DNA from 4 places in the Bacillus sp. 0209A genome. Region 1 is predicted to be linked to each of the others. Evidence: riboswitches for the same ligand, from Rfam matches in the RefSeq annotation. Region 1 holds a riboswitch; each other region holds the start of a gene.
What was found. A riboswitch is a leader RNA that binds a small molecule or an ion and turns the genes downstream of it on or off. The one in region 1 is predicted to bind S-adenosylmethionine.
Positions count from the first base shown of each region.

Region 2: linked by a shared signal. The riboswitch ahead of V6D44_RS01500 (phosphoadenylyl-sulfate reductase) and the one ahead of V6D44_RS03980 (bifunctional homocysteine S-methyltransferase/methylenetetrahydrofolate reductase) in region 1 are both predicted to bind S-adenosylmethionine.
Region 3: linked by a shared signal. The riboswitch ahead of metN (methionine ABC transporter ATP-binding protein MetN) and the one ahead of V6D44_RS03980 (bifunctional homocysteine S-methyltransferase/methylenetetrahydrofolate reductase) in region 1 are both predicted to bind S-adenosylmethionine.
Region 4: linked by a shared signal. The riboswitch ahead of metE (5-methyltetrahydropteroyltriglutamate--homocysteine S-methyltransferase) and the one ahead of V6D44_RS03980 (bifunctional homocysteine S-methyltransferase/methylenetetrahydrofolate reductase) in region 1 are both predicted to bind S-adenosylmethionine.

Region 1 covers NZ_JBAIZV010000001.1:888,862-896,259, forward strand. The annotation lists partial or broken gene V6D44_RS03970 (CvfB family protein) at 1-762, opposite strand, end outside; gene V6D44_RS03975 (YajQ family cyclic di-GMP-binding protein) at 861-1,352, shown strand; SAM riboswitch class I at 1,459-1,576, shown strand; gene V6D44_RS03980 (bifunctional homocysteine S-methyltransferase/methylenetetrahydrofolate reductase) at 1,667-3,505, shown strand; gene V6D44_RS03985 (GNAT family N-acetyltransferase) at 3,590-4,039, shown strand; gene V6D44_RS03990 (GNAT family N-acetyltransferase) at 4,045-4,902, shown strand; gene V6D44_RS03995 (MFS transporter) at 5,013-6,281, shown strand; gene V6D44_RS04000 (mandelate racemase/muconate lactonizing enzyme family protein) at 6,290-7,398, shown strand, end outside.
Region 2 covers NZ_JBAIZV010000001.1:382,984-390,381, reverse strand. The annotation lists gene carB (carbamoyl-phosphate synthase (glutamine-hydrolyzing) large subunit) at 1-1,374, shown strand, start outside; gene pyrK (dihydroorotate oxidase B electron transfer subunit) at 1,371-2,141, shown strand; gene V6D44_RS01515 (dihydroorotate dehydrogenase) at 2,141-3,076, shown strand; gene pyrF (orotidine-5'-phosphate decarboxylase) at 3,045-3,764, shown strand; gene pyrE (orotate phosphoribosyltransferase) at 3,761-4,393, shown strand; SAM riboswitch class I at 4,538-4,643, shown strand; gene V6D44_RS01500 (phosphoadenylyl-sulfate reductase) at 4,798-5,499, shown strand; gene cysP (sulfate permease) at 5,511-6,575, shown strand; gene sat (sulfate adenylyltransferase) at 6,624-7,398, shown strand, end outside.
Region 3 covers NZ_JBAIZV010000002.1:870,276-877,673, forward strand. The annotation lists gene V6D44_RS09575 (acetyl-CoA C-acetyltransferase) at 1-530, shown strand, start outside; gene fadE (acyl-CoA dehydrogenase FadE) at 545-2,329, shown strand; gene V6D44_RS09585 (arsenate reductase family protein) at 2,693-3,049, shown strand; gene gcvH (glycine cleavage system protein GcvH) at 3,116-3,499, shown strand; gene V6D44_RS09595 (YusG family protein) at 3,555-3,791, shown strand; gene V6D44_RS09600 (toprim domain-containing protein) at 3,869-4,231, shown strand; gene V6D44_RS09605 (thioredoxin family protein) at 4,233-4,553, shown strand; gene V6D44_RS09610 (SCP2 sterol-binding domain-containing protein) at 4,661-5,005, shown strand; SAM riboswitch class I at 5,120-5,226, shown strand; gene metN (methionine ABC transporter ATP-binding protein MetN) at 5,332-6,357, shown strand; gene metP (methionine ABC transporter permease MetP) at 6,350-7,018, shown strand; gene metQ (methionine ABC transporter substrate-binding lipoprotein MetQ) at 7,032-7,398, shown strand, end outside.
Region 4 covers NZ_JBAIZV010000001.1:681,036-688,433, reverse strand. The annotation lists gene V6D44_RS02815 (TPR domain-containing glycosyltransferase) at 80-1,183, shown strand; gene V6D44_RS02810 (nucleoside deaminase) at 1,188-1,658, opposite strand; gene V6D44_RS02805 (histidine phosphatase family protein) at 1,794-2,420, shown strand; gene metE (5-methyltetrahydropteroyltriglutamate--homocysteine S-methyltransferase) at 2,462-4,750, opposite strand; SAM riboswitch class I at 4,878-5,033, opposite strand; gene isp (serine protease Isp) at 5,165-6,124, opposite strand; gene rsbRB (RsbT co-antagonist RsbRB) at 6,348-7,181, shown strand; gene thiX (HMP/thiamine ABC transporter permease ThiX) at 7,215-7,398, opposite strand, start outside.

The DNA.
Region 1 (7,398 bases):
TAAGGCATAGCGCCGTTTCTTGTTCTTATATACGTCAGAATGTACTCGGCATCTACAGACAATGCATCCTGTTTTCTCGGAAGCAGCGACATATTGACTGAACCGTCTTCTTTTACTTGAATCACCCGTCCCGTGATTCTTGAACCGAGTCTTGGCTCCTCTTTTCTTTCTGACGGATGGATAAAACCGCGGATACCGTCGTCCGTGATAATGAATGAACCTGTTGCGATCAGTCTATACACCGTACCTGTCAGCTCTTTATTCATCAGATCCTCTGAGGCATCGGTAAACAGTTCGCTGATGATGTCTTCCGGCGCTGGTTTGGCAAACATGCGCCCCCGGTTCGTCACTTTCAGCATACAGTAGAGCTTGTCGCCTTTTTGCGGCCACACATCTTCGTATGGCGGCAAATGCTCAGTTGCAACAAGCGCGTCCTTAGATAAACCGACATCAACGAATACACCCATATCTTCCACTTTATCCACCACTTCGACCCAGCCGTACTCATCCGCGCTGATGACCGGAATTCTCATCGTGGCCGCAAGCCTTTCCTGCTGATCGACGTATATAAAAACCTCTACTTCGTCTCTGTCCTCGATATCCTCAGTTATTTCACTGTTATGTAAGAGAATCGTGTCTTCTCCGTCGGTTAAAAAGTAACCGAAGTCCGTTTGGTGATCTATACTCAAGGTTAATTGCTGCCCTGGTCTCATGCTATCGTCCTTCCTGTTCCGCTTATTTTTCTGCGGATGCTGTTAACATTTTTTCCAATCATCACAAATTGATTCTTTGTTCTGTTGGAAGTTTCTCTTTATTCTACTATAATCAACACATAAGTTAAATGTTATGGAGGTTTTCATATGGCAAAAGAAAGTTCATTTGATATTGTATCCAAGGTGGAATTGCCTGAGGTGCAAAACGCGATCCAAATCGCATTGAAGGAAATCAGCACACGCTATGACTTTAAAGGAAGCAAAAGCGACATTTCTTTAGATAAAGAGGAGCTTGTCCTTGTTTCCGATGACGAATTCAAATTAAGCCAGCTGAAAGATGTGCTGGTCAGTAAATTGATTAAACGAAACGTGCCGACAAAAAACATTGATTACGGCAAGATTGAAAACGCGTTCGGCGGAACGGTGCGCCAGCGCGCAAAGCTTGTTCAAGGCATTGACAAAGATAATGCCAAAAAAGTCAATATGATCATCAAAAACTCCGGACTGAAAGTAAAGTCTCAAGTGCAGGATGATCAAGTGCGCGTCACCGGAAAAAACAAGGATGACCTGCAGCAGATTATCTCAGCTGTGCGGGACGCAGATCTGCCGATTGACGTTCAATTTATAAATTTCAGATAAATTTTCTGAATCCTATTGATTATTGTCTTTATTTTCGGTAAATTTGGAGAAAGGGAAAAAGCCCGGAATCTTTTGGCATTTCCTGAACACGAAAACTTCATATCCGTTCTTATCAAGAGAAGCAGAGGGACTGGCCCGACGAAGCTTCAGCAACCGGTGTAATGGCGATCAGCCATGACCAAGGTGCTAAATCCAGCAAGCTCGAACAGCTTGGAAGATAAGAAGAGACAAAATCACTGACAAAGTCTTCTTCTTAAGAGGACTTTTTTTATTTCTCTTTTTTCCTTGCTGAATGTGAATAAAGGAGGCAGACAATGGGACTTTTAGAAGATTTGCAAAAACAGGTGTTAATCGGTGACGGCGCCATGGGAACGCTCCTCTACTCCTATGGCATTGACAGATGTTTCGAGGAGCTCAACATTTCGAAGCCGGAGGAAATTCAGCGCATACATAAAGCGTACGTTGAGGCGGGAGCCGACATCATTCAAACGAATACGTACGGGGCCAATTATATTAAATTATCGAGACACGGGCTTGAGGATGACATTAAAAAGATGAATCAAGAGGCAGTAAGAATCGCGCGGGCTTCAGCAGGAGATGCGTACGTCCTCGGGACGATGGGCGGCATCCGCACATTTAATAAAAACGCGTACAGCCTTGACGAAATCAAACGCAGTTTTCGCGAGCAGCTGTACCTGCTGCTGCATGAAGAGCCGGATGGCTTGCTGTTAGAAACGTATTATGATTTGGAAGAAGCCCGTGAAGTGCTGAAAATCGCGCGCAAAGAGACTGGGCTTCCGATTATGCTCAATGTCTCTATGCATGAGCAAGGCGTACTGCAGGACGGAACTCCTCTTTCTGAAGCATTGCGATCGATTGCGGATCTCGGGGCTGATATCGTCGGCATTAACTGCCGGCTCGGCCCTTATCATATGATTGAAGCGCTCAGCGAAGTGCCGATTTTTGATGACGTGTTCTTATCAGTTTATCCGAACAGCAGTCTTCCTTCGCTTGAAGAGGGACGGCTCGTCTATGAAACTGACGACACGTATTTTCAAAACAGCGCGTCAGAATTCCGCAAGCAAGGCGCGCGGATTATCGGCGGCTGCTGCGGCACCACGCCGAATCATATCCGCGCGATGGCGGAAGCGGTTGGCGGGCTTGCTCCGATTACGGAAAAAGAAGTCAAAACCCGGGCGAAAGAATTTATCTCTGTTCAGCATGAGCGGACAGAGCCCGGCCTGAATGAGATCGCGGCGGAAAAACGCTCCATCATCGTAGAGCTGGATCCGCCGAAAAAATTGAGTTTTGACAAGTTTTTGTCCGCCGCTGCTGAATTAAAAGAAGCGGGAATCGACGCCCTGACGCTCGCTGATAATTCCTTGGCGACTCCGCGGATCAGCAATGTTGCCTGCGGCGCCCTTGTGAAGCAGCAGCTCGATATGCGCTCCCTTGTCCATATTACGTGCCGTGACCGAAACATTATTGGCTTGCAGTCACATTTAATGGGCCTTGATACGTTAGGGCTGAATGACGTGCTGGCCATTACAGGCGACCCTTCTAAAATCGGGGATTTCCCGGGGGCGACGTCTGTTTATGATTTAACATCCTTTGATTTAATCAGGCTGATCAAACAGTTCAATGAAGGGCTGTCCCTGTCTGGAAAACCACTTGGCAAGAAAACGAATTTCTCAGTCGCCGCCGCATTTAATCCTAATGTCCGCCATCTGGATAAAGCGGTAAAACGGCTGGAGAAAAAAATAGATTGCGGCGCCGATTATTTTGTTTCACAGCCTGTCTATTCCGAGCAGCAGCTTGTCGATATCCATAACGAAACAAAGCATCTGAAGACGCCCATCTATATCGGCATTATGCCGCTCACAAGCAGCCGGAATGCTGAATTCATCCACAATGAAATTCCCGGGATTAAGCTGTCAGACTCCATTCGCGAAAAAATGGCTCTTGCAGGTGAGGATAAAGAGAAGCAAAAAGCGGAAGGTCTCGCAATTGCACGCTCCCTGCTGGATGCGGCATGCGAGCTGTTTAACGGCATCTACTTGATTACGCCTTTTCTCAGATCTGACTTAACCGCTGAGCTCACCTCGTATATACAGCAAAAAGACGAACAACGCCAAAATATTTATTTGCGTTAAATATGGCTGCCTGAGTCAATCAGGCAGTCTTTTCTAATCGGATTCATGTTACGATATAGAAAACTTTTTAAGAGGAGGAACATCATGCTTGAAGTTAAAACCATTTCCGCGGAAGATACATACGACATCCGGCAGCGCATCCTGCGTCCCCATCAATCCATCGAACAATGCAAATATGAACAGGACCGTGCGGAAGGCGCTTTTCATCTCGGTGTATTTTTTGAAGGAACGCTCATCAGCATCGCTTCTTTTTCCCCTCAACATCAGCCATTATTAACAGCCACCTCCGCATACCAGCTGAGAGGCATGGCGACGCTTGAAGGATATCGCGAACAAAAAGCCGGCAGCGCGCTGATCAAACACGCGGAGGAGAAACTGGCCGAGAGAGGCGTACAGGCGGTCTGGTGCAATGCAAGATACCATGTCAAAGGCTACTACGCAAAGCTTGGCTGGAAGGAACTTGGCGAACCATTTGAAGTTCCCGGCATTGGCACACATATCGTCATGTACAAAAAACTCGGAACAAGCAGGTGAACTGTGTGAAGGTAATGGAAGAGCTGATTGAGCTTCATGAAGAACATATTCCCGGCCTATTGCGGCTTTGCAGGCAAGCCGGGTGGCCGGATTATGGCGAACAAGAGCTGAAAATGCTTTTCCAACAAGGACGCTTTTTCGGTTATCAAAATGTCCGCGGAGACATCATCTCCTGTATCGGCTTGTTTTTGTTTGGCCGTCTTGCTTCTATCGGACTCGTCATCGTGGATAAGGAATACAAACGGCTCGGTCTCGGGCGCCGGATGGTAAACGCGTGTATCAGCCAAACGGATGAAAGCACCACCATCAGGCTTTGCGCCACAAAAGAAGGTTTGCCGCTTTATGAAAAGGCAGGTTTTCATACGGCGGGTTCAGTCCGAAAGTACAGCTGTCACAGTTTTCAACCGATTGAAAAGCAAGATCACCTTGATGCAGAACTGGCATCCTTTAGAGAACAAGATTTTCAAGAATTAGCCGCTGCCGACCTGGCAGCCTTTGGCGGAGATCGATCAAACCTTATGCAGCAGCTTATTTCCATTTCAAAGGAATGTATTATCGCCAGAAACAACAAGGGTCAGCTGATTGGCTACGGCCTTTCTGTACAGACACCTGCCAATCTGAAATTCGGCCCCCTCATCGCCCCATCGTCAGACGTTGCTGCAAGATTAATCAACAGGCTGGCCGACGGCAAACAAGGGCCAATGCGCATCGATATACCGGCTGAACACACGACTCTGCATGACAGACTGGAAGCGATGGGCTTTCACTTAGACGATGAGCCCCCGCTCATGCTTTACCCAAATAAGACACTGCCCGCTAGAAACGGACAATTATTCGCCTTGATCTCACAAGGGTTCGGCTAACCCTCTTTTTCCCGAACAGGTATTTTCTGTTCGGTTTTTTGCTGTCTGAACGTTGAATAAATGAAGCTATCAGGGACATTCTAAGCAGAAGAAAAGGAGTGTGCTCTGAGATGGAATCATCAAAACAAAATAACGGAATGACGATTGTTGCAATCGGTTCAATCCCTTTAATATTAACACTTGGAAACTCAATGCTTATTCCGATTTTGCCAAAAATGCAATCTGAACTTCATTTATCTCAATTTCAGGTCAGTCTCGTAATCACAGTATTTTCCTTGATTGCGGCGTTTGCCATTCCGATTGTCGGTTATCTCGCCGACCGATTCTCAAGGAAAATCATTATTATCCCTTGCTTATTTCTGTATGGTGCCGGCGGCCTGTTAGCCGGTTTTGCCGCAGGTTTTTTTGACAATGCATACCCTTGGGTCATGGCAGGACGGGCGCTGCAGGGAATCGGAGCAGCCGGAACGGGCCCGATTGCCATGGCGCTGACGGGTGATCTGTTTAAAGGCGCCCAAGAAAGCAAGGTGCTCGGCCTCGTTGAAGCCTCAAACGGCATGGGAAAAGTGCTTTCGCCAATCATTGGATCGCTTATCGCTTTGCTTGTTTGGTATGGCGCGTTTTTTGCCTTCCCGGTGTTTTGTATCATTTCGATCGTGCTGACTTGGATTTTTATTAAAGAAAAGAAAAAGGAAAAAGAACCGCCCCCGATCGGAAAATATGCGAAAGGCCTGTTAAGTGTTTTTAAACATGAAGGCAGATGGCTGTTTACCGCTTATTTAGCGGGTGCGACTTGTTTGTTTACCTTATTCGGGATTCTCTTCTACCTATCTGATGTCCTCGAAAAAACATACGATACCGATGGCGTCAAAAAAGGCTTGATTTTGGCGATTCCGCTTTTGGTCATGTGTGTGACGTCCTATACAACCGGAAGCAAGATCGGGAAAAAGCAATCGTTAATGAAAAAGCTGATCGTTCTCGGATTGGCCTTTATGACTGTTTCTTATGCGTCATTGTCTTTCATTGAGAATCTTGTGTTTTTTATCAGCGTCCTTGTGCTGAGCAGTATAGGCTCAGGCCTTGTCCTTCCTTGCGTGAACAGCTTTATTACCGGGGCTGTCGGTAAAGAAAGAAGGGGATTTGTGACCTCGCTGTACGGATCGGTTCGTTTCTTAGGGGTTGCCATCGGGCCTCCGATTTTCGGCCGCCTGATGCAATGGTCCAGACCCGGCATGTTTTTAAGCATTGCCGGATTGACGCTTGTTGTCGGCATTCTCGTGATTTTGCTCATCCATGTGAATCAAGACAAAGAAGAAACAAAAGAAAAAGAAGATCCTAAAATGTCTGGCAATCGGCTTCAGCCAGCTGAGGAAAGGTAGTATCCAGTTTGAAAATCGAACGGATTGAGACCTTTCCGCTTTTGCATCGATTAGAAGAGCCATACGGAGACGCAAACGGATTGAAGCGCTATCGAACTTGCTATCTCATCAGAATTGTCACCGAAAGCGGGATTGACGGCTGGGGAGAGTGTGTTGATTGGCTCCCGGCTCTCCATATCGGTTTTACCAAACGGATCATTCCCTATCTTTTAGGGAAACAGGCCGGCAGCCGCCTGCCATTAGTGCGCACGATTCAAAAATGGCATCAGCGGGCGGCCTCCGCCGTAAGCATGGCGCTGACAGAAATTGCGGCCAAAGCTGCGGATTGTTCGGTTTGCGAACTATGGGGCGGGCGGTACAGAGAAGAGATCCCTGTATATGCCTCTTTTCAATCGTATTCAGAACACTCGCAATGGATCAGCCGATCCGTTGCCCGAGTAGAAATCCAGTTAAAAAAGGGCTTTAAGCAAATCAAAGTCAAAATTGGCGGGACTGCGTTCGAGGAAGATGTACGGCACATTAACGCACTGCAGCATACGGCCGGCAGCTCCATTACGATGATCCTGGACGCAAACCAAAGCTACGACGCCGCGACCGCTTTCAAATGGGAACGCTATTTTCATGAGTGGATGAACATCGGCTGGTTCGAGGAGCCTTTGCCCTTTGATCACCCGCAGGATTACGCGTTGCTGCGCAGCCGTTTATCTGTTCCTGTTGCCGGAGGAGAAAATATGAAAGGCGCGGCCCAATTTGCGCCCCTTCTTTCCCAGCGGTGCTTGGATATCATTCAGCCCGATGTCATGCATGTTAACGGAATTGATGAATTCCGGGACTCCCTCCAGCTCGCGCGTTATTTCGGCGTCAGAGCATCCGCACATGCATATGATGGATCGCTCTCACGCCTATATGCTTTATTTGCACAAGCGTGTCTGGCTCCATGGTCTAAAATGGAAAACGATCAAATTGAACCGATTGAGTGGGACGTCATGGAGAATCCTTTTACAGATCTCATCGGCCTTCAGCCTTCAAAAGGACTGGTCCACATCCCGAAAGGCAAAGGCATTGGCTCAGAAATCAATATGGACATCGTCAATCGCTACAAGTGGGACGGCTCAGT
Region 2 (7,398 bases), 510 kb from region 1:
ATTGAAGATGTGATGCACATCATTGACCTCGAACAGCCAATGGGCGTTGTCGTACAGTTTGGAGGACAAACTGCCATTAACCTTGCTGATGAGCTTTCTGCACGAGGAGTTAAAATCCTTGGGACTTCATTAGAGGATTTAGACCGTGCGGAAGACCGGGATAAATTTGAACAAGCGCTTGGAGCACTTGGTGTTCCGCAGCCGCTTGGCAAAACAGCGACATCAGTAGATCAGGCGGTAAGCATCGCGAGTGATATCGGCTATCCGGTACTGGTGCGCCCGTCCTATGTTCTTGGCGGCCGGGCGATGGAGATTGTGTATCATGAGGAAGAACTGCTTCATTACATGAAAAACGCAGTCAAAATCAATCCGCAGCACCCAGTATTAATTGACAGATATTTAACAGGGAAAGAAATTGAAGTGGATGCAGTATCTGACGGTGAAACAGTTGTAATCCCGGGGATTATGGAGCACATTGAACGGGCGGGCGTTCACTCCGGAGACTCAATCGCTGTTTATCCGCCTCAGTCACTCACAGAAGACATTAAGAAAAAAATTGAACAATATACGATCGCATTAGCCAAAGGGCTGAACATTGTCGGTTTGCTCAACATTCAATTCGTACTGTCACAAGGCGAAGTGTACGTGCTCGAAGTGAATCCGAGATCAAGCAGAACCGTACCGTTCTTAAGCAAAATTACGGGTATCCCAATGGCGAACCTAGCCACAAAAGTCATTCTCGGGCAAAAGCTGGAAGCGTTTGGCTATACAGAGGGCCTTCAGCCTGAACAGCAGGGTGTATTTGTAAAAGCGCCGGTCTTCTCCTTCGCTAAGTTGAGAAGAGTGGACATTACGTTAGGGCCTGAAATGAAATCAACAGGTGAGGTCATGGGGAAAGATTCAACCCTTGAAAAGGCGCTCTATAAAGCCTTGATCGCTTCAGGCATTCAAATCCCTAACTACGGTTCCGTGCTTTTAACAGTGGCTGATAAGGACAAAGAAGAAGGGCTTGCCATCGCTAAGCGGTTCCATGCGATCGGCTACAACATTTTAGCGACGGAAGGAACGGCGGGTTACCTGAAAGAAGCTTCAATTCCTGCGAAGGTGGTCGGGAAAATCGGCCAGGACGGCCCGAACTTGCTTGACGTGATCAGAAACGGAGAAGCGCAGTTTGTCATCAATACGCTGACAAAAGGAAAGCAGCCAGCAAGAGACGGATTTAGAATCAGACGTGAATCAGTAGAAAACGGTGTTGCCTGCTTAACATCTTTAGATACGGCAGAAGCGATATTGCGAGTGCTGGAAAGCATGACATTCCGTGCTGATCAAATGCCGGCAGTCAACACAAATCAGGAGGCGGCAATCACTATATGAAAAAAGCGTATTTGACAGTATGTTCTAACCAGCAAATTGCAGACCGGGTGTATCAAATGGTTTTGAAAGGGGAGCTTGTCCAAGGGTTTACAACCCCGGGACAGTTCCTTCATCTTAAAGTGAGCGAAGCGGTTACGCCTCTATTGAGGAGGCCAATCAGCATCGCAGACGTCAACTTTGAAAAAAATGAAGTCACCATCATTTATCGAGTAGATGGGGAAGGAACAAGACTCTTGTCGCTAAAGCAGCAGGGAGAGCTTGTGGATGTCCTCGGGCCTTTGGGAAATGGCTTTCCTGTCAATGAAGTCAAACCTGGAAAGACGGCTTTGCTGGTGGGAGGCGGTGTTGGTGTGCCCCCTCTTCAAGAGCTGTCGAAACGCTTGAACGAAAAAGGGGTTAAGGTCATACACGTTTTAGGATTCCAATCGGCAAAGGATGTTTTTTACGAAGAAGCGTGCCGGCAGTACGGAGACACGTATGTGGCAACAGCCGACGGAAGCTATGGGGAAACCGGATTTGTCACAGATGTGATAAAACAGAAAAACCTAGAGTTTGACATTCTTCTCAGCTGCGGGCCGACACCAATGCTGAAGGCGTTAAAACAGGAATATGCCCATAAAGAAGTTTACCTGTCGATGGAGGAACGAATGGGCTGCGGAATCGGCGCATGCTTCGCGTGTGTGTGCCATACAAACGAAAGTGAGACATCCTACGTAAAAGTATGTCTCGACGGGCCTGTATTTAAAGCTCAGGAGGTGGCGCTGTAATGCTAGAGGTGAAATTGCCTGGACTAGATTTGAAAAATCCGATCATTCCTGCATCAGGCTGCTTCGGTTTTGGAAAAGAGTTTGCGCGTTTTTATGATTTATCTTGTCTCGGAGCCATCATGATCAAAGCTACGACGAAGGAGCCTCGCTTCGGGAACCCGACGCCTAGAGTAGCTGAGACTGGCGCTGGAATGCTCAATGCGATCGGTCTGCAAAACCCGGGGCTGGAAAGCGTCTTGCAAAATGAGCTGCCGTGGCTTGAGCAGTTTGCAACACCGATCATTGCCAATGTCGCAGGTTCTCAGATCGAGGATTATGTAGAAGTCGCAGCGCATATCAGTAAAGCGCCCAACGTTCATGCACTTGAATTGAACATTTCCTGCCCGAATGTGAAAACAGGCGGAATCGCTTTTGGGACGAACCCTAAAATGGCTGCTGATTTGACGAAAGCGGTTAAAGAGGTTTCAGATGTACCCGTTTATGTGAAGCTTTCCCCGAACGTGGCAAATATCACAGAAATTGCATCAGCGATCGAGGAGGCGGGAGCGGACGGTCTTACGATGATCAACACATTAATCGGGATGAGACTCGATTTAAAATCAGGAAAGCCGATATTAGCGAATAAAACAGGGGGGCTTTCTGGTCCTGCTGTGAAGCCGGTTGCTATTCGCATGGTGTATGAAGTCAGCCAGGCGGTCAACATCCCGATTATCGGAATGGGAGGCGTGCAGACGGCCGAAGATGCACTGGAATTTCTTCTTGCGGGAGCAAGCGCGGTCGCTGTCGGTACAGCAAACTTTGTAAATCCTTTTGCATGCCCAGATATTATAGACCAGCTCCCAGCTGTTTTGCGCCAATACGGCTATCAATCAATTGAAGAATGCATCGGAAGGAGCTGGAACCATGAAAAACAACCTGCCCATCATCGCGCTTGATTTTGCAACAGCTGAAGAAACACTTGCATTCTTAGCGCCTTTTCAGCAAGGACCGTTATTTGTAAAAGTTGGGATGGAGCTTTTTTATCAAGAAGGGCCATCTATCGTCAAACAACTAAAAGAAAGAAATTGCGAGCTGTTTTTAGATTTAAAGCTTCATGACATCCCGACCACTGTAAACAAAGCGATGAAGCGCCTTGCCGGTCTCGGAGTAGACCTCGTCAATGTTCATGCGGCCGGGGGCAAAAAAATGATGCAGGCAGCTCTGGAAGGCTTAGAAGAAGGGACGCCGGCCGGACAAAAACGCCCGTCCCTTATCGCGGTAACCCAGCTGACAAGCACATCTGAACAAATGATGAAAGATGAACTGCTGATCGAAAAGCCTCTGATCGACACGGTCGTCCACTACAGCAAACTGGCGGAAGAAAGCGGGCTGGATGGAGTGGTCTGCTCTGTTCATGAAGCAAAAGCCATTTACGAAGCGGTATCGCCTACATTTTTGACTGTTACTCCGGGGATCAGGCTGTCAGAGGACGCTGCGAATGACCAAATCCGTGTAGCGACACCTGCAATTGCAAGAGAGAAAGGTTCATCAGCGATTGTGGTGGGACGCTCGATTACAAAAGCGAAAGACCCGGTAAAAGCCTATGAAGCTGTCAGACTCGAATGGGAGGGGATCAAATCATGAAACAAGTCATCGCAAAACATCTATTAAACATCCAAGCTGTATTTTTACGCCCGAACGAGCCATTTACATGGGCAAGCGGCATTTTATCGCCCATCTACTGTGACAATCGTCTCACGCTATCATTCCCGGAGGTCAGAAATGATGTCGCTTCAGGCATCAGCAAGCTTGTCGAAGAGCATTTTCCTGAAGCTGAAATGATTGCGGGAACAGCAACAGCCGGTATTCCTCATGCTGCTCTGGCGGCTGACCGTTTGAATCTTCCGATGTGTTATGTGAGAAGCAAGCCGAAAGCGCACGGAAAAGGCAATCAGATTGAGGGAACTGTTCAAAAAGGCCAAAAAACGGTCTTGATCGAAGACTTAATTTCCACAGGAGGCAGTGTGCTTGAAGCTGCGGCGGCTTTACAAGCGGCTGGCTGTGAAGTGCTTGGTGTCGTCTCAATCTTTACGTACGGACTGCCTAAAGCGCAGGAAGCGTTTGCGAAGGCAGAACTGCCATACTACTCTTTAACTGATTATGATACGCTCACACAGGTCGCGCTTGAAAACGGCAATATTCATTCAGACGATTTAGAAAAGCTGAAAACGTGGAAACAAAATCCCGAGTCAAAAGATTGGTTTAAAAAATAACAAATAAATTTTGGTGATGTACAAGGGCTCCAAAGCCTTTCTGTACTTGAAAACAGGCCTTGCAGCCTGTTTTTTTATTAATCCTATAAAAAAAGTCGGGTTGACTTATGTTAGAATTGTGCTAAAATTTACTACAAATCTAAAAACTTATCAAGAGCGGCTGAGGGACTGGACCTATGAAGCCCGGCAACCTGCACAGTTTGTAAGGTGCTACTTCCAGCAAAATGAATTCCATTTTGAAAGATAAGGGCTACATGCTGTTCCTGTCTTTCTTTCCGCCGGATTGAAAGTTTTTTATTTTAAGAGGAAAAAAGGCTGACTGCAATAACCGCAGCCGCGCATTACAATTGGTAAAAGACAACCAGCAGAAAGCTACTGTTGTCTCCGAAAGGAGGAAAGAAGAAATGTTAACGTACGATAATTGGGAAGAACCAACGATTACGTTTCCGGAAGACGATCCTTATAAAGGAGCGCTGTCAGTTTTAAAGTGGGCATACGGCCATTACGGCAATCAGCTTGTTTATGCATGCAGTTTCGGAATTGAAGGAATCGTTCTGATTGACTTAATTTATAAAGTGAAAAAAGACGCAGAGATTGTGTTTCTTGATACAGGGCTTCATTTTAAAGAAACATATGAAACGATTGAACGAGTGAAAGAGCGTTATCCTGGTCTTCATATCATCCTGAAAAAACCAGACCTTACCCTTGAACAGCAAGCCGGTGAATATGGTGGCAAACTGTGGGAAAGAGAACCGAATCAATGCTGCTATCTCAGAAAGATCGTTCCTTTAAGAGAGGCGCTTTCGGGACATCCGGCCTGGCTTTCCGGTCTGCGCCGCGATCAAGGGCCAAGCCGTGCCAATACGAATTTCTTAAACAAAGATGAAAAATTCAAATCAGTAAAAGTATGCCCGCTTATCCATTGGACTTGGAAAGACATTTGGAGATACACATCCCGGAATGAGCTGGACTACAATCCGCTTCATGACCAAGGTTATCCAAGTATTGGCTGCGCGCCTTGTACGGCTCCTGCTTTTACCGCAGAAGATTTACGCTCAGGCAGATGGAATGGCATGGCGAAAACAGAATGCGGACTGCATGAATAAGGAGCTGCAAAATGGAACTAGCCGCTATTTTATTTAGCTTGTTTTTCGCGATGAATATTGGTGCAAGCGGCGCTGCAGCTTCGATGGGAGTTGCTTACGGCTCTGGAGCCATCAGAAAGAAAACCTACGCTTTGATCCTATGCGCAGTCGGTGTGCTAGCTGGGGCGGTCATTGGCGGGGGGGAGGTTGTAAAAACCATCAGTTCCGGAATTATCCCCGAGCAGACGATTACACTGACGATTGTTTGCATTATTATTGGAGCCGCTGCGCTGTCGCTCTTTACGGCTAATCTGCTCGGCATTCCTTTGTCGACAAGTGAAGTAACAGTCGGTGCTGTTGTCGGCGTGGGAGTCGCTTACAAAGTATTGTTTGTGAACAGCCTTCTGGTCATTGTGTCGTTTTGGGTTTTTGTCCCGCTGTTCGCTTTCGGCTTCACATATTTCGTATTTAAGCTGTTTCGTTATTTTAAGATTGAAATTAAATCTTCTAAAAAGCAAAAATTCCTTGGCATTGCATTGTTAGGTGCCGGATTTTTCGAAGCGTTCTCTGCCGGCATGAACAACGTGGCGAATGCCGTTGGCCCGTTAGTGGCGGCCGGTGTGCTGGATGTCGCGAAAGGAACTTTGTACGGAGGAGCGTTTGTTGCTCTTGGCGCGCTGTTATTAGGCCGGCGTGTGTTAGAAACAAACGGGAAGAAAATTACGAGATTCTCAAAAGGAGAAGGCATTCTCTTATCCGGTACGGGAGCGGGACTGGTGATCATCAGTTCGGTATTTGGGATGCCGGTGCCTTTGGCGCAAGTCACTTCATCGTCTATTATCGGAATAGGCATGGCAAAAAACGGTCCGAATGTGTTCCATAAACAAGTTGTTCAAACGATGCTGAAGGTATGGATTGTATCGCCGTTTTTATCTTTATCGATTTCTTATATGCTTGTATCCTTGTTTTTAAAAGCGGATTATTATTCAATCTTTATTATGGTAAGCGTGCTCTTAGCGACGGTCGGTGCCGTCAGCCTGATGAAGGCCATACGTAAAGAGAGACGCTCTGTCCACGAACAAGGCGGGGGAATCTGATCATTAATCTGAGTTTTTTTATATGTTAACTAGGAGGAAATAGATATTATGAGTTTAGCACCTCACGGAGGAACATTAGTAAACAGAGTAGATGAATCATTTGATGTAAGCAGCATTCAAAAAGAAATTGAACTTGATTTAATTTCTTTTGCCGATTTAGAGTTGATTGGAATCGGCGGCTACAGCCCGATCGAAGGCTTCTTTAATGAAAAGGATTACGTATCTGTTGTGGAAAACATGCGTCTTTCTTCCGGTGTTGTCTGGTCTCTGCCGATCACGCTCCCGGTAGGCGCGCAAAAAGCAGCTGAACTGTCAGTCGGTGAAACGGTAAAGTTAACGTATGAAGGAGACACATACGGCGTTATCCAAATTGAAGACCTGTACGTGCCAGACAAACAAAAAGAAGCGGTCAATGTGTACAAAACCGATGATCAGGAACACCCGGGTGTTAAAAAGCTGTTCAGCCGCGGCGATACATATGTCGGCGGACCGATCACATTGATTAAAAAAGCTTCAAAACAGTTCCCTGAATTTACGTTTGAACCGGCAGAAACAAGACGCCAGTTTGCGGAAAATGGCTGGGAAACAATTGTCGGTTTCCAAACAAGAAATCCTGTTCACAGAGCACATGAATACATTCAAAAAACGGCTCTTGAAACAGTAGACGGTTTGTTCTTAAACCCGCTGGTAGGTGAAACAAAATCTGATGACATCCCAGCTGATGTGCGGATGGAAAGCTACCAAGTGCTTCTTGACAATTATTATCCGAAAGACCGCGTGTTCCTCGGCGTCTTCTTAGCGGCGATGCGTTATGCAGGACCGA
Region 3 (7,398 bases), on a different contig from region 1:
AAGGCGTTCGCCCGAAAACGACGACAGACATTTTATCAACATTGCGCCCGGCTTTTTCCGTTGATGGAACGGTTACTGCGGGCAACTCCTCGCAGACGAGTGACGGAGCGGCGGCAGTTATGCTGATGGACCGGGAAAAAGCGGATGCGCTGGGTTTGGCGCCGCTTGTGAAATTCCGTTCCTTTGCAGTAGGCGGCGTGCCTCCGGAAGTGATGGGCATCGGGCCGGTGGAAGCCATTCCGCGTGCTTTACAGCTAGCCGGGCTTCAACTGCAGGACATCGGCTTGTTTGAACTGAACGAAGCTTTTGCATCTCAAGCCATTCAAGTCATCAGAGAACTCGGTATTGACGAAGAAAAAGTGAATGTCAACGGGGGCGCAATCGCGCTTGGACACCCGCTTGGCTGTACAGGAACAAAGCTTACACTCTCACTGATTCATGAAATGAAACGGAGAAACGAGCAATTTGGAGTCGTCACAATGTGTATCGGCGGCGGGATGGGAGCGGCCGGTGTATTTGAATTATGCTAAAGGGGGAAAAATAAATGGCAAAAAAAGCGGCTGAAGTACAAAAAGGCGGCGGTTTCTTAATCGAGGATATCACATACGATCAAATGTATACACCGGAGGATTTCACTGACGAGCATAAAATGATTGCGAAAACAACAGAGGACTACATCGAGCAAGATGTGCTCCCTCATATAGATGACATCGAAAACCATCAATTCGAGCATTCCGTCAGGCTGTTAAAGAAAGCGGGCGAACTCGGGCTTCTTGGCGCCGATGTGCCGGAGGAGTACGGAGGGCTCGGTCTTGATAAAATCAGCTCGGCACTCATCACTGAAAAATTTTCGCGTGCGGGAAGCTTTTCGCTTTCTTATGGCGCGCATGTCGGCATTGGATCATTGCCGATCGTCTTTTTCGGGTCAGAAGAACAAAAGAAAACATATTTGCCCGGGCTCGCTTCAGGCGAAAAGATCGCGGCTTATGCACTGACTGAGCCGGGATCCGGATCTGATGCCCTTGGAGCAAAAACAACAGCCGTGCTGAATGAAGCGGGTACGCATTACGTGTTAAATGGGGAAAAACAGTGGATTACCAACTCTGCCTTTGCTGATGTATTTGTTGTTTACGCTAAGGTAGACGGCGAAAAGTTCTCAGCCTTTATTGTAGAAAAAGATTTCCCGGGTGTATCTACGGGTCCGGAAGAAAAGAAAATGGGGATCAAAGGGTCATCGACAAGAACCCTCCTTTTAGATCAAGCTGAAGTGCCAAAGGAAAACCTGCTTGGCGAAATCGGCAAAGGGCATGTTATCGCCTTTAATATTCTAAATATCGGCCGCTACAAGCTGGCGGTTGGTTCAATCGGCGCATCTAAGCGGGTGATCGAGCTGTCCGCGGCATACGCGAACCAGCGCCGCCAATTTAAAACGCCGATTGCGGGCTTTTCGCTGACACAGGAAAAAATCGCGACAATGGCATCAAGGCTGTACGCGATGGAAAGCTCTGTGTACAGAACCGTCGGGCTGTTTGAAGACAATATGAGCCAGTTTACGGCCGAAGATCTCAAGGACGGCCGCCAAATTGCCAAGTCGATTGCCGAATATGCCATCGAATGCTCTCTTAATAAGGTATTCGGCTCCGAGACGCTTGATTATATCGTTGATGAAGGCGTGCAGATTCATGGAGGCTACGGTTTTATGCAGGAGTACGAAGTGGAAAGAGCCTATAGGGATTCAAGGATCAATCGGATTTTTGAAGGGACAAACGAAATCAACCGGTTAATCGTGCCAAGCACCTTCCTGAAAAAAGCGCTTAAAGGCGAACTGCCTCTATTTGAAAAAGCGCAAACGCTGCAGGAAGAACTCATGATGCTTATGCCTGAAGAGCCTGGCAGCGGCGTTTTAGAGCAGGAGAAATATATTGTCAAACAAGCTAAAAAAATCGCGCTGTTCGCCGCCGGTCTCGCCGCGCAAAAATACGGGAAAGCCATCGATCGCGAACAGGAAATTCTCGTCAACGTCTCGGACATCGTCAACAATGTGTACGCGATGGAGTCAGCCGTGCTGAGAACGGAAAAGGCCATTGCCGCGCAAGGCGGAGAAAAAGCGGCGCAAAAGGTGCTGTATACTGAAATTTTCGTTCAGGAGGCCTTTAACGAAATTGAAGCGCACGCGAAGGAATCCCTCATCGCAATGGAAGAAGGAGATTCACTCCGCATGATGCTTTCCGCTCTGCGCAAGCTGACGCGCGTAACACCTAAAAACGTGATTCAGAAAAAACGCGAAGCGGCAGCGGGCGTTTTTGAGGCTGAAAAATATATTGTCTGATTGGCGAAGAGCTCCGCATGCGCGGAGCTCTCAGCGTGTCGACAAACCCTCGCATTCGTTGTCAGTCCTGCGCGTTGGTGCTCACGAATGACGAAAGGAACGGCGGCTAAATGCTTAGGCGTCCTGCCTAAACACCGCCGTCATCACATCCTGTGAAAGTCTGCCAATGCTCGTCCTTCCTAGACTACAAGGGTTTTCAATCACGCTGAATAGATGACAAAATCCTAAAACAAAACCCGTTTTAGGATTTTGTCAACAATTTGAGGGCTCCGCATGCGGAGCCCTTTCAAAGAAGCACTGTTTTAGGTTTTTAAAACAAACTGTGTTAAAATAACCTCGATTATTTTATTGAGGGGGAAGAAGATGTCGTTAACTTTTTACTGGTACCCTAAATGCGGAACGTGCCGCAAAGCAAAGAAATGGCTTGAAGAGCATGGAAAAGAAATCAACGAAATACATATTGCAGAGCAGCCTCCAAGCAAAGAAGAACTAAAAGCGCTTTATGAAAAAAGCGGACTGGATCTCAAAAAATTTTTCAACACGAGCGGCATGAAATACCGCGAGCTCAATCTCAAGGAAAAGCTGTATCACATGTCGGAGGACGAACAGCTTGAACTGCTGGCTTCAGACGGAATGCTGATCAAACGACCGCTTACAACAGACGGCGAAAAAGTGACAGCCGGTTTTAAAGAAGACCAATTTGAAGAAAACTGGGCTTAATGTCAATTTTTTTTGAAAAGTATGGTATCTTCTTATTATAGTGCTGTAAAAAATGGAGGGATTCAATTGAGCATACCTAAAGATTTGCGTTACTCAGGAGAACACGAGTGGGTAAAAGTTGAAGGAGAAAAAGCCAGAATCGGGATTACGCATTTTGCCCAGTCCGAGCTAGGCGATATCGTGTTTGTCGAACTTCCTGAAGTGGGCGCTGAAATCAAAGCGGACGAGCCATTCGGCAGTGTTGAATCCGTTAAAACGGTATCTGAGCTTTATGCGCCGATTAACGGAACTGTTGTGGAAATTAACGAAGATCTTGATGACAGTCCGGAATTCGTAAACGAATCTCCGTACGAAAAAGCATGGATGATCGTCGTTGAGCCGTCTGACGCTTCTGAAATTGAAAAACTGATGACAGCAGAGCAATACGAAGAGATGACACAGGAAGACTAAAGCAGGATAGCTGTAAAGGCAATTGGACACGCTAACGTTATGGGAGGTGTCCAATATGGCTTTCAGCAAACAAAAGCTCGATGTCACCAATGATGTGACAGGCCGCTTTCAACATGGCCGGCTCTCGTTATATCATGAAAATGAGAGGATCGGCCAAATGACAAGCATGAATGAATATGAGCTTAAGTCCGGTTATTCCTTTGAAAATGAGAAATTTTATAAGACAGCCGATGTGGTCTCGGGAAACGACGCAAAATATGTGGATTGTGACTACGAAAACGGCTGGTGTTAATGTTGGCGGTGAATTTCACTGCCTTCTTTTACAATCTGAACGTTTCAAATTTGACGCGGCAGGTGAAGAAGATGAAGATGGATGAGCTGGAAAAGGTTATGATTGTCGAAGGGAAATCAGATAAAGAGAAAATCGAAAGCGTCCTGGATGAACCGGTGCGCATTATCTGCACAAACGGAACAATCAGCCAGCTGAGGCTTGAGGAATTGGCTGACGAGCTTTATGATAAAGACGTCTATATATTAGTGGATGCTGACGAATCAGGCGAGAAATTGAGAAAACAACTGAAAAGAGAATTTAACGAAGCCTGCCATCTGCATATCGACAGAGCCTATAAAGAAGTGGCGGCTGCGCCCAGACACCACGTCGCCTCTGTATTGCTGCGCGCGAATCTGAATGTCCATACTATTTTTCTTGAAAGAAAGTCCCGAGGTGTATAGCATGAAAGAACTCCAGGAACACGAGCTTGAGCACATTGCTGATGATGTGTATCTTCTGTATTTATATACTCCGTTTTGCGGCACTTGCCAGCTTGCAAGCAAAATGCTGACAGTGGTGAAAGAAATGCTGCCTGATGTCGCCTTCTATCAAAACAATGTCAATTACTCTCCGACATTCGCAAAAGCCTATCAAATTGAAAGCGTCCCTTGTTTTCTGCTGTTTAAAGGAGGAAAAGTGGTTGAAAGAGGATATGCGTTTCATTCCGTTTCTTATTTATATGAGCTGATCAAACAAAAATCATCTTCCGCATCCCATTTATGACATATTTCTCAGCGCATTCCAATGAAATTGTCGTTCGTTTTATAAAGGGGTTCGTGCGCCAGAGAGAGAAATGTCTATGTATGACCAACAAATAGGAGGTTGTACATATGGAGAAAGCGGAAGTTTTGGAAGATGAGTATCAGCATCTGTTTTTAAAACCCCTTTTGAGCGCTTCAACATTGCTTATTACCTTCCAAGGAGAAACAGAAGCCTTAACCGTCTCAATAAACGAACAGGGAGAAATGAAAAAAATTTCTCCGCGCCAACCGTCCAACCTGACCTTTTACGGAAACCAATCCGAAATCATTCATTTATTGCACGGAGACATTTCCCTTCAGCATCTGATTCAGAGCGGAAGCCTAAAAGTCAAGGGGTCCTTCAGAGCCCTGTTAAAGCTTGAAGCGATTCTTTGGCTGACGAATGGTTTTTTTCAGAGGATTGTGAATAATTAAAAAATAGCAAATTATTATAATAGTAAAAGTTGACATCATTTATTTTATTGACATGCAATCATCCGCCATGCTATTCTACATTAAGAATTTCCGGACGAAAAAGACTATATATTTCTCTTATCAAGAGAGGTGGAGGGAAGTGCCCTATGAAGCCCGGCAACCATCAACACTGTTGAAATGGTGCCAATTCACACGAAGCGTTCAGCTTTGAAAGATGAGAGAAAGGCATTTTATATAAGCCTTTCTGCTCAAGTGTGCAGAAAGGTTTTTCTTTTGCAGAAAACCCCGGAAGATTTCTTAGAATAGTGTTAAGGCAGGTGATTGCTTTGATCAATCTTCAAGATGTTTCAAAAGTGTATAAGTCGAAACATGGAGATGTCAATGCTGTCCAAAATGTCTCGCTTTCCATTAAAAAAGGTGAGATTTTTGGAATTATAGGATATAGCGGAGCTGGTAAAAGTTCCTTAATCCGTCTGCTGAACGGCCTTGAGAAACCAACCTCAGGAACCGTGGAAGTGGCGGGAACCAAGATTAATGAAGTAAACGGACGCGGGTTAAGAAACGCACGCCATGACATCAGCATGATTTTCCAGCACTTCAATTTGCTTTGGTCGCGGACCGTCAGAGATAACATCATGTTTCCTCTGGAAATTGCCGGGGTGAAAAAGAGCGAGCGTATCAAGCGCGCCAATGAACTGATTAAACTGGTAGGTTTAGAAGGAAAAGAAAAATCTTATCCGTCTCAGCTGAGCGGCGGACAAAAGCAGCGTGTCGGAATCGCCAGAGCGCTCGCAAACAATCCGAAGGTTCTCCTTTGTGATGAAGCGACATCAGCACTAGATCCGCAAACGACAGATTCAATTTTGGATCTATTGTCCGATATTAATGATAGACTCGGTTTGACAATTGTGCTGATCACGCACGAAATGCATGTGATCCGCAAAATCTGCAACAGAGTCGCTGTCATGGAAAACGGAAAGGTTGTGGAAGAAGGCGAAGTTCTCGATGTCTTCAAAAACCCGAAGGAAGACATGACAAAACGGTTTGTTCAGCAGGTGACAGAGCCGGAAGAAACGAAAGAAACGCTTCAGCACCTTCTTGATGAAACAGCATCAGGAAAAATGGTTCAGCTCACATTTGTCGGTGATTCGGCTGAACAGCCTCTGATTACAGAGATGATCAGAAACTTTAATGTCAGCGTCAATATTCTGCAAGGGAAAATCTCGCAGACGAAGGATGGAGCCTACGGTTCACTGTTTATCCATATTGACGGAGACGAGGAAGAAGTGCAAAACGTGATCGGGTTTATTAATGACAAACAGGTGAAAGCAGAGGTGATCACGAATGTTTGAAAAATACTTCCCGAACGTTGATTTAACAGAATTGTGGAACGCGACATATGAAACCCTTTATATGACGCTGATCTCTTTGCTGTTTGCTTTTGTCATCGGGGTGATTCTCGGCTTGCTGCTCTTTTTGACAAGTAAAGGGAGCCTCTGGCAGAATAAAACGATCAACTCTGTGATTGCGGCCGTTGTCAACATATTCAGGTCGATTCCGTTCCTTATTTTAATTATTTTACTGCTAGGATTTACGAAGTTTTTGGTCGGCACGATCTTAGGGCCAAACGCCGCATTGCCGGCGCTGGTTATCGGCTCGGCACCGTTTTACGCGCGCCTTGCTGAAATCGCGCTCCGTGAGGTGGATAAAGGTGTTATTGAAGCCGCTAAATCAATGGGAGCTAAGACGTCTACGATTATTTTCAAAGTGCTGCTTCCGGAATCTATGCCGGCTCTTATTTCTGGTATCACGGTTACGGCGATCGCTTTGATCGGCTCAACGGCAATAGCCGGAGCCATCGGTTCAGGCGGCCTTGGAAACCTTGCGTACGTAGAAGGCTATCAGTCGAATAATACTGATGTGACCTTCGTTGCTACTGTGTTTATTTTAATCATCGTGTTTATTATTCAAATCATCGGTGATGTCATAACAAATATTATAGACAAACGATAAGGGAGGATTTACATTGAAAAAGCTATTTTTAGGTGCATTACTGCTTGTATTTGCAGGAGTTATGGCTGCCTGCGGTTCGAATAACGCCGAATCTGGTAAGAAAGAAATTGTCGTTGCTGCGACAAAAACACCGCATGCGGAAATTTTAAAAGAAGCTGAACCACTGTTGAAAGAAAAAGGCTACACGCTGAAAGTGAAAGTGCTTAGTGATTACAAGATGTACAACAAAGCTTTAGCTGATAAAGAAGTGGATGCGAACTACTTCCAGCACATTCCTTACCTTGACCAAGAAATGAAAGAAAACACAGATTACAAACTTGTGAATGCCGGTGCTGTTCACTTAGAGCCATTTGGTATTTACTCTAAAAAATACAAATCAC
Region 4 (7,398 bases), 210 kb from region 1:
CATGCGAGGCGGGCATGAACTTTTCGAAGTGTGAATACATGTAGTATAGGTGAATTCAGACTAGAGAAAAGGTGAGTACATGAAAAGACCAAAGCTGTCCGTCTGTATGATTGTGAAAAATGAAGAACGCCATATCGCCCGCTGTTTAGAGAGTGTGCAGCATATAGCTGATGAAATCATTGTGGTTGATATGGGATCAAGCGATCGGACGGAAGACATTTGCAAAAGCTTTCATGCCCAAGTGTATCATCATATATGGGAACAGAACTTTTCACAAGCGAGAAATATTAGTTTACAGCATGCCAAGGGAGAGTGGATATTGATCTTGGATGCCGACGAAGAACTAGACCCGGAAACGGGCAGCCTATTTCCTTCGCTGCTGACTGACAGCCTGCCGTCTCTCGGTTGCGTGAAGATCGTGAATTATACAGGAAAGCAATGGGTTGAAAATGAAGCGTTTGAACAAAGGCAGATCAGGCTGATCCGGAATCAGCGAAACATAACATTTACGGGAAGTATCGGCGAGAGACCTGAGGGAGAAGAAGCAAGCAGCACTTTCTCGCTGCCATGTACCATTCACCATTACGGCTATTTAGAGCAGGAGGCACAGCAAAAGCATCAACGCAACATCAGTTTATTAAATGCAGCATTGCTGATATCCTCTGCTGAGCCATCTCTCATTTGTCAGAAAGCAGCTGAGTATGACAGAGGAAACGAACCTGATAAAGCCTTCCGGCTGGCAATGGATTGTATCAATGAATGTAAAAGAAAAAAGCAAATTCCGCCGCCAGCTAGCTATTATGTAAAGTATAAATTATTAATTGAAGCAGAACGGTACGAAGAAGCGGAACAGGATATCCATGAAGCGCTGGGGCATTATCCGGATTACTGCACCCTTCACTATTATAAAGGAATCATTATGTATCAGCTGAAAAAAATCAGAGAAGCGATCACAGCGTTTGAGGCTTGCCTGCAAACCGATAATGAACATCATCTGTACGTACAGGTGAAGGGAGCAGCCGATTTTAGATCAAGCTGCTGGCTCGGTGTCTGCCATGCTGAATTGCGTCAACATATGACTGCTGTTTTGTATTTGCAAAAAGCGCTGAAAGCAAACCCGAAGTGCGCGCGTGCACAGGAGCTTCTCAGCGAATTAACAAAGGATCAGGCCGCACATGCCTGATCCTTTAATATTCTTTTTTATTGTCAAAAGCAAGCCATGCCTGAAACGGGGATAAATGCTCCGTCAGAGTCACTTGATAAAAGGGGATTGTTCTTTCTTCAGCAGGTTTAAGAATTTCTTTATAAATGAATGAATCATCAAATCCAGCTTCGGCGGCGTCTGTATGCTCCGCTGCATAGAAAACAGCTTTCGGCCGGGCCCAGTAGATGGCGCCTAGGCACATGGGGCATGGCTCGCAGCTCGTATACAAAATGCAGTCATTAAGCTGGTATGTTCCAAGCGCCTTGCAGGCGTTTCGAATAGCCGTCACTTCCGCGTGGGCAGTCGGATCATTGCTTGTTGTGACGCTGTTCTGCCCCTTGGCAATAATGGCTCCGTCTTTCACAATAACAGCACCGAAAGGCCCGCCAACTCCTGCGTTCACTCCTTCGCGAGCAAGGTCGACAGCCCGTTTTAAGAACGTTTCATGATTCATCCTAAACCCTCCTGTCAATTGAGTGTTATCAGTATAGCCGAAAACAAGTGCAAAGAACATTCTCAAAAAAGTGCAAAATAAACAAAATATTTGGGGGATTTGCTAAGATAAGAGGAGAAAAGTGGAGGGGTGATCATGCTGCATTTATATATTGCCAGGCACGGACAGACTCAATGGAATGTGGAAAAACGGATGCAGGGCTGGCTGGATTCTGATTTAACAGAACTTGGACTGTACAACGCCCGCGCTCTTGGGAAGCGTCTGAAGGATGTTGAATTGAATCAGGTTTACATCAGCCCGAGCAAGCGGACAGAAGAGACGGCAAAAGCTATACTGGGATCTCGCCGGCCCCCGTTGGTTAAAGATCATATGTTCAGAGAAATGTCACTAGGCTCATGGGAAGGGAAAAAACAAGAGGATATTGAAAGAAGCGAACCTGATCTTTTTCATGCTTATTTACATCATCCCGAAGCTTATCGCCAGCCGGGATGTGAAACATTTTTTGATCTTGAAAACCGGGGAAGGCTGGCTCTCCAAGCGATTTTAGACAGCCATTCTTCCGGCAATATTCTCTTGGTTACCCATTCTGTCTTTATATTAATGCTGTTAAATATCATAAAGGGAAGACGCGTTAATGACATATGGAATTCTGCTTACATACATGATACATCATTGAGCCTTGTGGAATTTGATGAAAATGGAACAGCCAAAATAGTAGTAGAAGGGGACGGGAAGCATCGGAAACCGATTCCCGCTTTCTAATAGAAAAACCATCTGCCAAAGGCAGATGGTTTCTATCTTACTTATACAAGCTGTGTTTGTTTAGCTCTTGCCTGCTTCGCTGCCTCAACCATATTTTTTAAGGCTGCAACCGTCTCTTCCTGTTGTCTTGTTTTCAATCCGCAGTCTGGATTTACCCAGAAGCGGTCAGTCGGACAGACGGCAAGCGCATCCACGATAATGTCGTACATTTCTTCAATTGACGGCACTCGAGGGCTGTGAATGTCATATACACCAAGGCCGAGCCCTTTCAAATACGGATGGTCTTTTAAGTAATCTAAAAATCCTCCGTGGCTTCTGCTGTGTTCGATTGTAATCACATCGGCATCAAGATCATTGATCGTATCGACAATGTCTTCGAAGTTGCTGTAGCACATATGTGTATGAATTTGCGTCTCGTTTTTCACGGAAGAAGTGGTTAATCTGAATGCTTCAGCCGCCCAAGTCAAATACTCATCCCAATCGCGGGTTTTCAATGGAAGGCCTTCTCGCAGCGCTGGCTCATCGACTTGAATGATTTGAATGCCTGCGTCCTCAAGCGCTTTTACTTCTTTGCGAAGGGCGAGCCCGATTTGGAAGGCGATATCTTTTCTCGAAATGTCGTTTCGAGGGAAAGACCAGTTTAAGATTGTAACTGGGCCGGTCAGCATTCCTTTCACATGCTTGGATGTCAATGACTGTGCATATAACGTGTCTTTCACTGTCATCGGTTCAATAAATTCAACATCTCCGTAAATGACTGGCGGGCGGACACAGCGTGAGCCGTATGATTGAACCCATGCGTATTTTGTGAAGGCAAAGCCGGCCAGCTTCTCACCGAAGTATTCGACCATGTCTGTCCGTTCAAATTCACCGTGAACAAGGACATCAAGTTCCAATTCTTCCTGAATATCAATCCATCGTTTTGTTTCTGCATTGATAAAGTTTTGATACTGTTCATCAGACCACTCATTTTTCCGCCATTTTTGGCGTGCGCTCCGCACTTCAGCAGACTGCGGGAAGCTTCCGATCGTAGTCGTCGGCAAAAGCGGAAGGCCGAGAGATTCATTTTGCAGGGCTAAACGTTCTTCAAACGGAATCGGGCGTTTGAAGTCTTTATCGGTTAATTGCTCAAGCTCTTTCTTCTGTTCGGAATTCGCGCCTGTTGCAAACTGTTTGAGCGCCTGAATATCCGTTTTAGCCTGCTGAATGTGTTCGCTGATCGCCGCTTTTCCTGATACTAAGCCTTCTTTCAAAGATGTCAGCTCGGCTAGTTTTTCTTTTGCGTACGATAATCCGTTCAGCAGATCCTTTTCCAAATGCTCGTCAGGGTGCTTCGCTACCGGAACGTGCAGCAGGCTGCTGGAAGGCTGAATCCACAGTTCATCCACTTTTGCAATGCTGAGAATATCAAGAACGGCATCGAGACGTTCTTCGAGATCCGATTTCCAAATGTTGCGTCCGTCGATCACGCCGGCTGCCAGCACTTTGTCTGCTGGAAAGCCGTGTGTTTTCAGCTGTTCCAGGTTTCTGCCCTTATCGTGAACGAAATCAAGGCCAATTCCCTGCACTGGGTAAGAGATGAGCTCTTCGTAAGCATCAACAGAATCAAAATACGTTTGCAACAGCACATTCAAGGATGAAAGTTCACTTGTGATGTTTTCAAATAATTCTTTTGCGCCGCGGACATCTTCGCTAGAGGCTGTAACAAGCGCCGGCTCATCGATTTGAACCCATTTTACGCCTTCTTCTTCAAGTTCTTTCAAAAGCTGTACATATAACGGCACAAGACGTTTTTGGATCGCTTTTGCTTCAGACGGTTCATAGCCTTTAGCAAGCGTAACGAACGTATAAGGGCCGACAATCACAGGTTTTGTTTCAACGCCGTATTCCTGTTTGATCCGGCGGTAATCTGTGAGCTGTTTGTTTCTTGTCAGGCGGAATTCAATGCTTTCGTCATATTCAGGAACGATGTAATGGTAATTTGTATTAAACCATTTTGTCATTTCACTAGATACGGCGTCTTTTATTCCGCGGGCGATAGCGAAGTATGTATCGGTAGCGTCAGTCAAATGTCTGAATCGTTTCGGAATCCAGTTGAAGCTGATTGCTGTGTCGAGTACATGGTCATACTGTGTGAAATCAGAAACTGGCACAACATCAATCTGCTGGTCGATTTGTGTTTTTACTGCGGATAAAAAGAGGTCGTCGATTTGCTTTAAAAACGTATCTTTATCAGTGCTGCCTTTCCAATACGCTTCAAGCGCTTTTTTCCATTCTCTGTTCAGTCCGATTCTTGGAAATCCTAAATTCGATGTTTTGATGGTTGTCATTGTTTCTCCTCCTTTTTATGTAAAACACTCTCGTTAACCCGCGGATACAGGCTGCTAAGAGGTTTTCTCACAACAAAAAGCCTCTTTCCCATGAGAGAAAGAGGCTTTTCTGCGTAAAACACTGCCTCTCTCATCTCTCAGACACAATCTGATGGAATTAGCACCGTGCCTTATGAGACATCAGTCTCGGCGCGAAAAGCAGTGCGCCCCATTTCACAATGGAATTACGGTCGGTTGCTGTTGGGGTCAAAAGGCCAATCCCTCGCCCAACTCTCGATAAGAGAAAATATTATTAATTTTTTGAAAAGTTGAATCATTTGTTGGTAATCTTAACAGTAATTCAAATTTGTTGTCAACATAGAATTTGAAATTTTATTTACTATATGTGGTTTATGTTATATAAGAAAAATAATTTTATAGGGTCATCAAATGTGATTGCGCTGCTCTTTCTGCCAGCTCATCAGGAGCGGTTAAATACAGGAATCCATTACCTGCCAGCGTTTTTGCAATATCGAGAGGGAGTGTTCTGCGGACCAGCTGTGCATAAACTTCAGTTTCAGAAAGCTTTCGTTGAAATGATTCTTCTTCATAGCTTTTGATTAAAGCAAGCGCTCCGCTGACATGAGGGGCAGCCATTGAAGTGCCGGTAAGCTTACCGTACTTCTTGTTAGGAAGGGTGGACACTATATTTTCTCCCGGTGCCACAAGATCAATCTCTTTATTAGCGTTAGAAAATTCTGATAATTCACGCGCTACGGAAACAGATCCAACCGCGATCACTTCATTATAAGCCGCAGGATAGGAAAGCTCTTCTGTTCGTTCGTTTCCGTCACCTTCATTTCCCGCTGCGCAAACGACAAGCACTCCGTTTTTGACGGCGTTTTTCACCGCTTCTTCAAGCTCCGGCACATCGTTCGGTCCGCCAAGGGACATCGAGATGATATCGGCTTTCTGTTCCACAGCGTAGTTAATGCCGTTAATAATCCATTCATATTGGCCGCTGCCGTTTGCACCGCCAAGAACCTTCACAATCAATAGGCTTGCCTCAGGCGCGACCCCGGCAATGCCGCCGTTTGAATCGTTAGCTGCAATCGTTCCGGCGACGTGTGTGCCGTGTCCGTTGTAGTCGGAAATCACATCTTCCTTGCCACCGTCATCATCCGTGAAGTTCTTTCCGCCGATGACTTGGTTTTTTAAATCAGGATGGCTTATGTCGCAGCCCGTGTCCAATACAGCAATTTTCACATTTTTTCCTTTTACCCCTTTTGCCCATATTTCTGGCGCCTTAATCACTTTAACGCCTTCAGGAAGCTCGTTTACATCCATGATCTGCTCATTCGTCACATACGGGATCAAGCGGATTTCACCATTCATAAAAAAGCCCTCCTTTTTTATGCTTGCAAGTGGATACAAGGATGTTGCTTCACATTATATGAAAAAAGCAACCGCTCGGACAGAGCCATTTGAAGCATTTTGAAAAAATAGGATACAACCCAAAGAATTAGTAATTTTCAAAATATTGGATGGCTTCAGCTTGTATGACTGGGATTCAGCTGTCAGTCAAGTTATAATAGTGTTTGGGGAAAGGAGTAGTGTGATGAAACTGAATGAAAAATTATATGCATTTTTTTCAGAGTATGTGGAACAAATGGCTGATGAATGGATTGAAACGATGGAAGAAAGCGATCCGAATTCGATTTATGCCTTACATAATGCATCTGTAACGGAAGAATTGAAAGAACAGGACAGAGAATTTTACCGGCATCTGAATGACATGTATGTTTTACCGGAAAAACAATTTCTCGAAGAATTTCAAGTGTGGGTTATTGAGCTGACGAACGATCAAAAGCATCTCGACACTCCGGTTCAGTATGTGATTCGGGAGTTTATGAGAAACCGGAGATTATATACGAAGTATTTTGAGAAGTTCGCAGAAGAAAATGAGTCGGCGTTTGAACCGGGAGAGAAACAAAAATGGGCCGATTTGATTGTAAAAGTCTTTGACTTTACCATTTATACATTTGTCGATCACGCTGAAGCGAATGCCAAACAGCAATTAAACGCTCAGAGAGAAATGATATTGGAATTAAGCTCGCCTGTCATCACCTTGAGCAAATCAACAGCTCTGCTGCCGCTTGTCGGTGACATTGATACCGAACGGGCAAAGTTCATTCTGGAAAACACGCTTCATGCTTGTGCAAAAAGACGCGTGGAGCATCTGTTAATCGATCTATCAGGTGTGGTGGTGGTTGATACGATGGTGGCGCACCAAATCTTTAAATTGATTGAGGCGCTCACTTTAATCGGTGTCAGGTCAACCCTGTCAGGAATCAGGCCTGAAATCGCGCAAACCGCTGTACAGCTTGGGATTGATTTTTCGAATATCACAATTAAAACCAATCTTGCCCAGGCATTAAACTATCATCAATAAGAAAAAAATCCGCTATCAACCGATAGCGGATTTTTATGAGGCAAAACATAAGGATACGAGTAAAGATCCCGCGAATAACAAGAGAACGAGGCAAAAGAACAGCCAATCGCGGCGGTTTACGGTCAGTGTCCGGTAATATGTCCGGTTTCTGCTTCCTGTAAAACCTTTTGATTCCATCGCAAGCGCTGTCCGTTCCGCTTTTCTGATGGCGCTTGCC